2 regions of the Streptomyces sp. NPDC001351 genome follow, and region 2 is predicted to be linked to the other one. Evidence: riboswitches for the same ligand, from Rfam matches in the RefSeq annotation. Region 2 holds a riboswitch; the other holds the start of a gene.
The links. A riboswitch is a leader RNA that binds a small molecule or an ion and turns the genes downstream of it on or off. The one in region 2 is predicted to bind glycine.

Region 1: another riboswitch for glycine. It lies ahead of gcvP (aminomethyl-transferring glycine dehydrogenase); the one in region 2 lies ahead of gcvT (glycine cleavage system aminomethyltransferase GcvT).

The regions. Positions count from the first base shown of each region.
Region 1 is NZ_JBIAWS010000022.1:142,104-146,513, forward strand. It holds gene gcvP (aminomethyl-transferring glycine dehydrogenase) at 1-2,460, opposite strand, end outside; glycine riboswitch at 2,637-2,732, opposite strand; gene ACFY1U_RS47315 (PRC-barrel domain-containing protein) at 2,846-3,223, shown strand; gene ACFY1U_RS47320 (DNA polymerase IV) at 3,275-4,410, opposite strand, start outside.
Region 2 is NZ_JBIAWS010000015.1:198,240-202,649, reverse strand. It holds gene glyA (serine hydroxymethyltransferase) at 1-627, opposite strand, end outside; gene gcvH (glycine cleavage system protein GcvH) at 642-1,019, opposite strand; gene gcvT (glycine cleavage system aminomethyltransferase GcvT) at 1,148-2,266, opposite strand; glycine riboswitch at 2,423-2,521, opposite strand; gene ACFY1U_RS40775 (AAA family ATPase) at 2,705-3,379, shown strand; gene ACFY1U_RS40770 (enhanced serine sensitivity protein SseB) at 3,462-4,256, shown strand; gene ACFY1U_RS40765 (enhanced serine sensitivity protein SseB C-terminal domain-containing protein) at 4,404-4,410, shown strand, end outside.

The sequences.
Region 1 (4,410 bases), on a different contig from region 2:
CAGATCGATGATGCACTCGTGCGCGACCAGCCCGCCGGGACCGGTGTAGAGCACGGGGTAGTGCGGCTCGAGCCGCTTGGCGATGTAGTTGGCGCTCAGCACGGCCACCTGCGTGGCCCGCTTCAGCCCCTCGCCGCCCATGAGCCGGACGTACGCCCAGGAGATCGGCAGGATGCCCGCGGAACCCCAGGGGGCCGCGGAGATCGGTCCGACACCCGTCGCCGGTCCCGCGGCCGGCTGCATCGGGTGGTTCGGCAGATACGGCGCCAGATGCGCCCGTACGCCGACCGGCCCGACGCCCGGCCCGCCGCCGCCGTGCGGGATGCAGAAGGTCTTGTGCAGGTTGAGGTGCGAGACGTCACCGCCGAAGTGCCCCGGCTTGGCAAGCCCCACAAGGGCGTTGAGGTTGGCGCCGTCGACGTACACCTGCCCGCCGGCCTCGTGCACCTGGGCGCAGATGTCGGCGACATGCTCCTCGAACACACCGTGCGTGGAGGGGTACGTGATCATCAGCACGGCCAGCTCGTCGCGGTACTGCTCGATCTTGGCCCGCAGGTCCTCGACGTCGATCTCGCCGTCCTCGGCGGTCTTCACGACGACGACCTTCATCCCGGCCATGACGGCGCTGGCGGCGTTCGTCCCGTGCGCGGACGACGGAATCAGACACACCGTGCGCTGCTCGTCACCGTTGGCCCGGTGATATCCGCGTACGGCGAGGAGTCCGGCCAGCTCGCCCTGCGATCCGGCGTTGGGCTGCAGGGACACCTTGTCGTACCCGGTGACCTCGGCGAGCCGCTCTTCGAGCTCGCGGATGAGGGTGAGGTAGCCCTGCGCCTGCTCGGCGGGCGCGAAGGGGTGCAGCTGCCCGAACTCGGGCCAGGTGACCGGCTCCATCTCGGTGGTCGCGTTGAGCTTCATGGTGCAGGAGCCCAGCGGGATCATGCCCCGGTCGAGCGCGTAGTCACGGTCGGCGAGCCGGCGCAGGTAGCGCAGCATCGCGGTCTCGGAGCGGTGCTGCTGGAAGACCGGGTGGGTCAGGTAGTCGTCGGTGCGCAGCAGTCCGGCGGGCAGGGAGTCCTCGGTCGCCGCGTCCAGCGCCTCGATGTCGCCCTCGACCCCGAACGCGGTCCACACGGCGCCCAGCTGGGCCCGCGCGGTGGTCTCGTCGCAGGCGATCGACACATGGTCGGCGTCGACCAGGTGAAGGTTGACTCCGTTCTCCCGCGCGGCGGCCACCACCTCGGCGGCGCGGCCCGGCACCCGCACGGTGACCGTGTCGAAGTAGGAGCCGTGCACGACCTCTACGCCACCGGCCTGAAGCCCCGCGGCAAGGATCGTGGCGTACCGGTGGGTGCGCCGCGCGATCGCCTTGAGCCCCTCCGGCCCGTGGTACACGGCGTACATCCCCGCCATGACGGCGAGCAGCACCTGGGCCGTACAGATGTTGCTGGTGGCCTTCTCCCGCCGGATGTGCTGCTCACGCGTCTGCAGCGCGAGCCGGTACGCCTGGTGCCCGTCCGCGTCCACGGACACGCCCACCAGCCGCCCGGGAAGGCTGCGCGCGAACTTCTCGTGCACCGCCATGTAGCCCGCGTGCGGCCCGCCGAAGCCCATCGGCACACCGAAGCGCTGCGTGGTCCCGACCGCGATGTCCGCGCCGAGTTCCCCGGGCGACTTCAGCAGCGTCAGCGCCAGCAGATCGGCGGCGACGGTGACCAGCGCTCCGAGTTCGTGCGCCTGGTCGACGAGCGGCTTGAGGTCGCGTACGGCACCGGAGGCGCCGGGGTACTGGACGAGCACGCCGTTGATCTCACGCCCGGCGATCTCGGCCGGAATTCCGTCGCTGAGGTCGGCGACCACGACCTCCACACCGGTCGGCTCGGCACGGGTCTCGAGCACGGCGATGGTCTGCGGCAGCACGTCCGCGTCGACCAGGAACAGGCCCTTCTTGTTCCTGCCCATGCGCCGGGACAGCGCCATCGCCTCGGCGGCGGCCGTCCCCTCGTCGAGCAGCGAGGCACCGGAGGTCGGCAGCCCGGTGAGGTCGGCGACCATGGTCTGGAAGTTGAGCAGGGCCTCGAGCCGCCCCTGCGAGATCTCGGGCTGGTAGGGCGTGTAGGCCGTGTACCAGGCGGGATTCTCCATGACGTTGCGCAGGATGACGGGCGGAGTGAAGGTCCCGTAGTACCCGAGCCCGATCATGGAGTCGAGCACCTGGTTCCGGTCGGCGAGCGACCGCAGCTCGGCCAGCACCTCGGCCTCGGTGCGCGCACCCGGCAGCTCCAGCGCATCCGAGTTCTTGATCACATCCGGCACCGCTGCCGCGGTGAGTTCGTCCAGCGAGCCGTATCCGACGTGCGCGAGCATCTTGGCCCGTGCCTCGTGGTCAGGCCCGATGTGGCGCTGCTCGAACGGTATTCCCTGTTCGAGCTCGGAGAGCGGAATGCGATGGGCGGTCATTGCGGAGGCCTCCTGGTCTGACACGACCTTCGAGGGGCACCACGGCACGGGTACCCGGACGGCCTCCCCCTCTGTCATCTCAACCTGAGAGCTTCACCGGATCACCCGAGGGCACCCGGCTTTCACCGTCGGTGAGAGCGGGAGCTGTCGACACCCGCCCTGCTTTCCAGAGTGACCTCGTCCGCGCGGTACGTGAGCCTGAGAGATTCCGGGGAGGATTTGCTCCTTCGGCGCCTCCGGTGATGTCTGGAGGACTCTCCCGCACGGGGTCAGCAGCCGCTGTCAGCCTACCAGCGAGCACCACATCCAATCCTTCGAGTGGCCGCCATCACCAATCTGCTCTTTCGTAGTGCTTACGGATGAGTTGCGACCAAATGGAGGGCCCGTGCAGACCGACATCGATCCGCGCAACCTGATCGGCCGCAAGGCTTTCGACCGCAACGGCACCAAGCTCGGCACCATCGACGAGGTCTACCTCGACGACGCGACGGGCGTGCCGGAGTGGGCGGCCATACGCACCGGCCTGTTCTCCCGGGACGCCTTCGTCCCTCTGGAACCCAGCGAACTGATCGAGGGCACCCTCCACGTCCCCTTCGACCGGTCCCTCATCAAGGACGCCCCCGACTTCGGCGTCGGCCGCCACCTCTCCCCCGAGCAGGAGCTCCAGCTCTACCACCACTACGGCCTCGACATCCCCGCCGCTTCCCCCTTCCCGGACCACGACTTCGGCAAGCTCGCGGGCACGGAGGACGCGGACGCGTAGCCCACCCGTCCCACCGCGCCCGGCTCCCGCGCGGACCAGCACCCTCCACGGTCAGGCTCTGGCCCCGTGCACGGAGGCCCCGGGTCTCCCCGCCACCAACGGCAATGGATCCGCCGGCTCCAGCTCAGGGTCATCGGTGCGAAACGTCCGCACCCGCCCCGGCCCCGAATCCGGCGTCTCGAACCGCACGGTCACCCGCCCCAGCCCACTTCCCTGCACCCACCCGTGCCCGAACTCGGCATGCCGCACATCGTGCCCGGCGGGCCACCGCCGCTCGACAACCACCTGCTGCTCCTCGACGGGCTCCTCGTCCGCCTCGTCCGCCGAATGTTCCACGCCTTCCCCGGCGGCCTGCGCGAACAAGTCTTCCTGCGTGTAGTCGGCAAGCCCGCTCACCCCGACCCCCAGCAACCGCACACCCCCCGTCGTGTCCACCGAATCCAGCAGCCGGGCAGCAGCCTCCCGCACCACCGCCGGATCGTCCGTGGGCCCGCGCAGCGTCTCGGAACGGGTCAGCGTCGAGAAGTCGAAGCGGCGCACCTTCAGCACGATGGTCCGCCCCGAAAGACCCGCACCTCGCAGCCGCCGCACACACCGGTCGGCCAGCCGCTGCACCTCCAGCCCCACCCTCACCCGGTCGTGGATGTCCACGTCGTACGTGTCCTCGACCGATACCGACTTGGCCTCCCGCTCGGCCACCACGGGCCGGTCGTCGTGGGCCAGCGCCATGGCGTACAACGCGTGCCCATGGGCCTTGCCCAGCAGCCGGACGAGCTCGTCCTCACCGGCCTCGGCGATCTCGTCGACCGTGGTGATGCCGGCCCGCCGCAGATGGTCCCCCGTGGCCGGCCCCACCCCCGGCAGCATCCGCACCGACATCGGTCCGAGCTTGGCCCGCTCGGTCCCTGGCTCGACCAGCACCAGTCCGTTCGGCTTGGCCTCCTCGGAGGCGATCTTCGCGAGCATCTTGCAGGCGGCAAGGCCCACGGACCCGGTCAGCCCCGTATCCGCCCGTATGTCGGCGCGCAGCTTCTCCCCCACCAGCCGCGCCGACGCCGCGTCCCAGGCCGCCTCCCCGGCCTCCAGGTCCACGAAGGCCTCATCCAGGCTCAGCGGCTCCACCAGCGGCGACAGCGAGTGCAGCAGCCCCATGACCTGCTCGCTGATCGACCGGTAGAACCCGAAGC
Region 2 (4,410 bases):
CGCCACCAGGCCGGCGAAGTGCGCCATGTCCACCCACAGGTAGGCGCCGACCTCGTCCGCGATCCGCCGGAATTCGGCGAAGTCCAGCTGCCGCGGATACGCCGACCAGCCCGCGATGATCACCTTGGGGCGGTGCTCCTTGGCCAGCTGCTCCACCTCGGCCATGTCGACCAGACCGGAGTCGTCCACGTGGTAGGCGACCACGTGGAACTGCTTGCCGGAGAAGTTCAGCCGCATCCCATGGGTGAGGTGGCCGCCGTGCGCCAGGTCCAGGCCCAGGATGGTGTCGCCGGGCTGGGCCAGCGCGAACAGCGCGGCCTGGTTGGCGGAGGCACCCGAGTGCGGCTGCACGTTGGCGTACTCGGCGCCGAACAGCTCCTTGAGCCGGTCGATGGCGATCTGCTCGGCGACGTCCACGTGCTCGCAGCCGCCGTAGTAGCGCCGGCCCGGGTAGCCCTCGGCGTACTTGTTGGTCAGCACCGAGCCCTGCGCCTCCATCACCGCCAGCGGCGCGAAGTTCTCCGAGGCGATCATCTCGAGCGTGGACTGCTGGCGGTGCAGTTCGGCGTCGACCGCGGCGGCGATGTCCGGGTCGAGCTCATGCAGGGGCGTGTTCAGTACGGACATGCGTCTACGGCTCCTCAGCCGGCGTTCTGGGCGGTGTACTCGTCGGCGGAGAGCAGGTCGGCCGGCTCCTCCGTGACGCGGACCTTGAAGAGCCAACCGCCCTCGAAGGGGGCCGAGTTGACCAGGGACGGGTCGTTCACCACGTCCTCGTTGATCTCGGTGACCTCACCGGTGACGGGGGAGTACAGGTCGCTGACCGACTTGGTCGACTCCAGCTCGCCGCAGGTCTCGCCCGCGGTCACGGCGGAGCCCACCTCGGGAAGCTGGGCGTAGACGACATCGCCGAGCGCGTTGGCCGCGAACTCCGTGATGCCGACCGTCGAGACGCCGTCCTCGGCGGCCGACAGCCACTCGTGCTCCTTGCTGTAACGCAGCTGCTGGGGGTTGCTCATGGCCTGAATTCTCCTGTACGCGGTGGAGTGCTGATGAAGGGGGGACTACGGAAAACGCGTGTGAGCAGCGAAAATGTGCGCGGGGTCACGTCTTGGACGGCGCCCCCTCGCCCAGTCTCGGTCAGTGTCTACTTCTGGCGCTTGTAGAACGGCAGCGCCACGACCTCGTACGGCTCGTGACTGCCCCGGATGTCCACGCCGACGCCCTCGGTGCCCGGCGCCGCATGCGCCGCGTCGACGTACGCCATCGCGATCGGCTTGCCCAGGGTGGGGGAGGGGGCGCCGGAGGTGACCTCTCCGATCACCTCGCCGCCCGCGACGACGGCGTACCCGGCGCGCGGGACCCGACGGCCCTCGGCGACCAGGCCGACAAGGACGCGCGGCGGGTTCTCCGCAGCCTTGGCGGCCGCCTCCTGGAGCGCCTCGCGCCCCACGAAGTCGCCCTCCTTCTCGAACTTCACCACCCGGCCGAGCCCGGCGTCGAACGGTGTGAGCGAGGTGGACAGCTCATGCCCGTACAGCGGCATGCCGGCCTCCAGGCGCAGGGTGTCCCGGCAGGACAGCCCGCAGGGCACCAGCCCCACGGGCGCTCCGGCGTCGGTCAGCGCCTGCCACAGCTTCTCGGCGTCAGCGGGGGCGACGAACAGCTCGAAGCCGTCCTCGCCGGTGTAGCCGGTGCGCGCGATGAGGGCGGGCACGCCGGCGACGGTGCCGGGCAGGCCGGCGTAGTACTTCAGGCCGTCGAGGTCGGCGTCGGTGAGCGCGGCCAGGATGCCGGGGGACTCGGGGCCCTGCACGGCGATCAGCGCGTAGTGGTCCCGGTCGTCGCGCACCTCGGCGTCGAGGCCGGCCGAACGCTCCACCAGCGCGTCCAGGACCACCTGGGCGTTGGAGGCGTTGGCCACCACCATGTACTCGGTCTCGCCGAGCCGGTAGACGATCAGGTCGTCGAGGATGCCGCCGTCGGCCCGGCAGATCATCGTGTAGCGGGCGCGGCCGACGCCGACGGAGGCGATGTTGCCGACCAGGGCGAAGTTCAGGAGCTGTGCGGCCTGCGGGCCGGTCACGGTGATCTCGCCCATGTGGGAGAGATCGAAGAGCCCGGCCTTCGTCCGCACGGCGAGGTGCTCGTCGCGCTCGGAGCCGTAGCGCAGGGGCATGTCCCAGCCGGCGAAGTCGGTCATCGTCGCGCCGAGCGAGCGATGCAGGGCATCGAGCGCGGTGTGACGGGGTGCGGTGCTGCTCATCGGACGGTCGTCTCCCAGGCAGAGTGCATGACGGGCGAGGTCGTTCCTCCCCATCTGTCATCGGAACCTGAGAGGTTCGCCATGACCACAAGTGTGGTTTCTGGCTTGCACCTTGGGTGGAGCCACCGGATCCGGTGGCCCGCTTTTCAGATGTGCCTCGCCCGCGCGGTAACGGGGCCTGAGAGATTCAAGGGAGGGACTTGCTCCTTCGGCGCCCGGCAGACTCTGCTGCCGGGACTCTCCCGCGCGGATTCAAACGGCCGGTATGCAGTTGCGCGCACATCATTGCACGCGCCCCCTCCTCCTTGGCACCTCCTCTTCGGCACCTCCTGTTTGTGACTGGGCTGTCGCCGGAACCGAACACAACCGCGAGAAGCCGTGCATTACCTTCCCTTTACAAAGAGTGGGGAGAAGCTTTCCTGACCCCCAGGAAGGACGATCACGGTGAACAGGACCACGGTGTACGCCACGACCTCGGCCGTCGCGCTGCCCGAGCAGCCCGCGGCCCCGGCCAAGGATGTGTGCGGTGCCTTCCCGGCACCCGTGGTCCGCGACCTGCGGGACCGCTCGGGGCACAGCCCGCACGCCCTGCTCTTCGGCCCCCGTGACCTGGTGGTGATCACCGGCCTGCCCGGCAGCGGCAAGTCCACGCTGATGGAGCGCGCGGCCCGGGGCATCCGCATCGACTCCCAGGACGCCCGCGACCGCTGGGACGCCCGCACGCCCCGCTTCCTGCCCTACGCGGTCTACCGCCCCCTCGTCCGCCTCGCCCACTACGCCGGACTGCGCCGCGCCCTGCGCAGCGGCGAAGGGGTCGTCGTGCACGACTGCGGTACGCAGGCCTGGGTGCGCGGCTGGCTGGCGCGCGAGGCCCGCCGTCGCGGCGGCACCCTGCATCTGCTGCTGCTCGACGTCACGCCCGGCACGGCCCTGGAGGGGCAGCGCGAGCGCGGCCGCGGCGTCTCGCGCTACGCCTTCCTGCGCCACCGCGCGGCAGCGGCCCGGCTGATCCGCGCGGTCGAGCGGGGCGACCTGCCCGAGGGCGTCGGCTCGGCGGTGCTGCTGGACCGGGACGCGGCGGACGTGCTGCGCAGGATCGGTTTCGCGGGCTGATGCACGGACCAACCCCTTTGTCCGTCCCACCCGCTAGCCTTTCCAGCCACAGCAGTGGTTCTCAGCAGGCGGTCGGACACAGATGGACTTCGCAGCGGATCTCCCCGCGGACTTTCCCTTGCAGGCGCACCCCCATCCGCACGGCGGATGGCCGGGCAACGAGCTGGAGGAGGTGCTGTCGGCCTCCCTCGGCATACCCGCGGCGGGCGGCCGGATCCTCGAGGTGCTCGGCCGCAGCTTCGTCTGGGTGCCGCTGCCGAACGGCGGCGACCTGAACAGCGGCCCCCTCGACCTGCCCACGCTGGAGATCGACGGCCAGGCCTATGTGCCGGTCTTCAGCTCCGAGGAGCAGTTCCGGCAGGTCGTCGGCTCCCACATGTCGTACACGATCGCCCCGGCCGTCGAGTTCGCCCGCGGACTGCCCCCGCAGGTCGGCCTCGCCGTGAACCCGGACGGCGTGGTCGGCATCCCGCTCCCGCCGCCCGCCGTCGCCGAGCTCTGCCGGGTGGGCCGCACCCCGCTGGACGGTCCCGCCTCCGGCGGCCGCGTCAAGCTCTACGAGCCGGACTGGCAGGACGACCCGATCGACTTCCTCGCCGCGGCCTCCGCCGAGTTCGCCGGGACGGGCGTGGTCGTCACGGCCCGCCGCTGCCTCGCCGCCATCGAGACGGCGGACCCGGTGATGTTCGTGGGCGTCGAACTCTCCCAGCGGGAGGGCGACATCAGAGCCCTGCCGCTGGAGGCGCTGGGCCGGGCCATCACCAGAACCCCCACCCCCTGGCCCGTCAACCTGGTCCTCCTGGACGTGACGGACGACCCGGTGGCGACCTGGATGCGCGAGCAGGTACGCCCCTTCTATACGAGGGATCACCTGTAAACGCCGTGGAGGGCAGCCGCCCCAGGGGCGCGGGGAACTCACCGACCAGCCACGACGCACCCGCACTCGCCAACACACAACGAGCCTCGAGTTCCTAGGCGCTTAAGCTTGTGTCCACGCGGGGCAACCATGAGAAGGGGCACACACGTGAGCG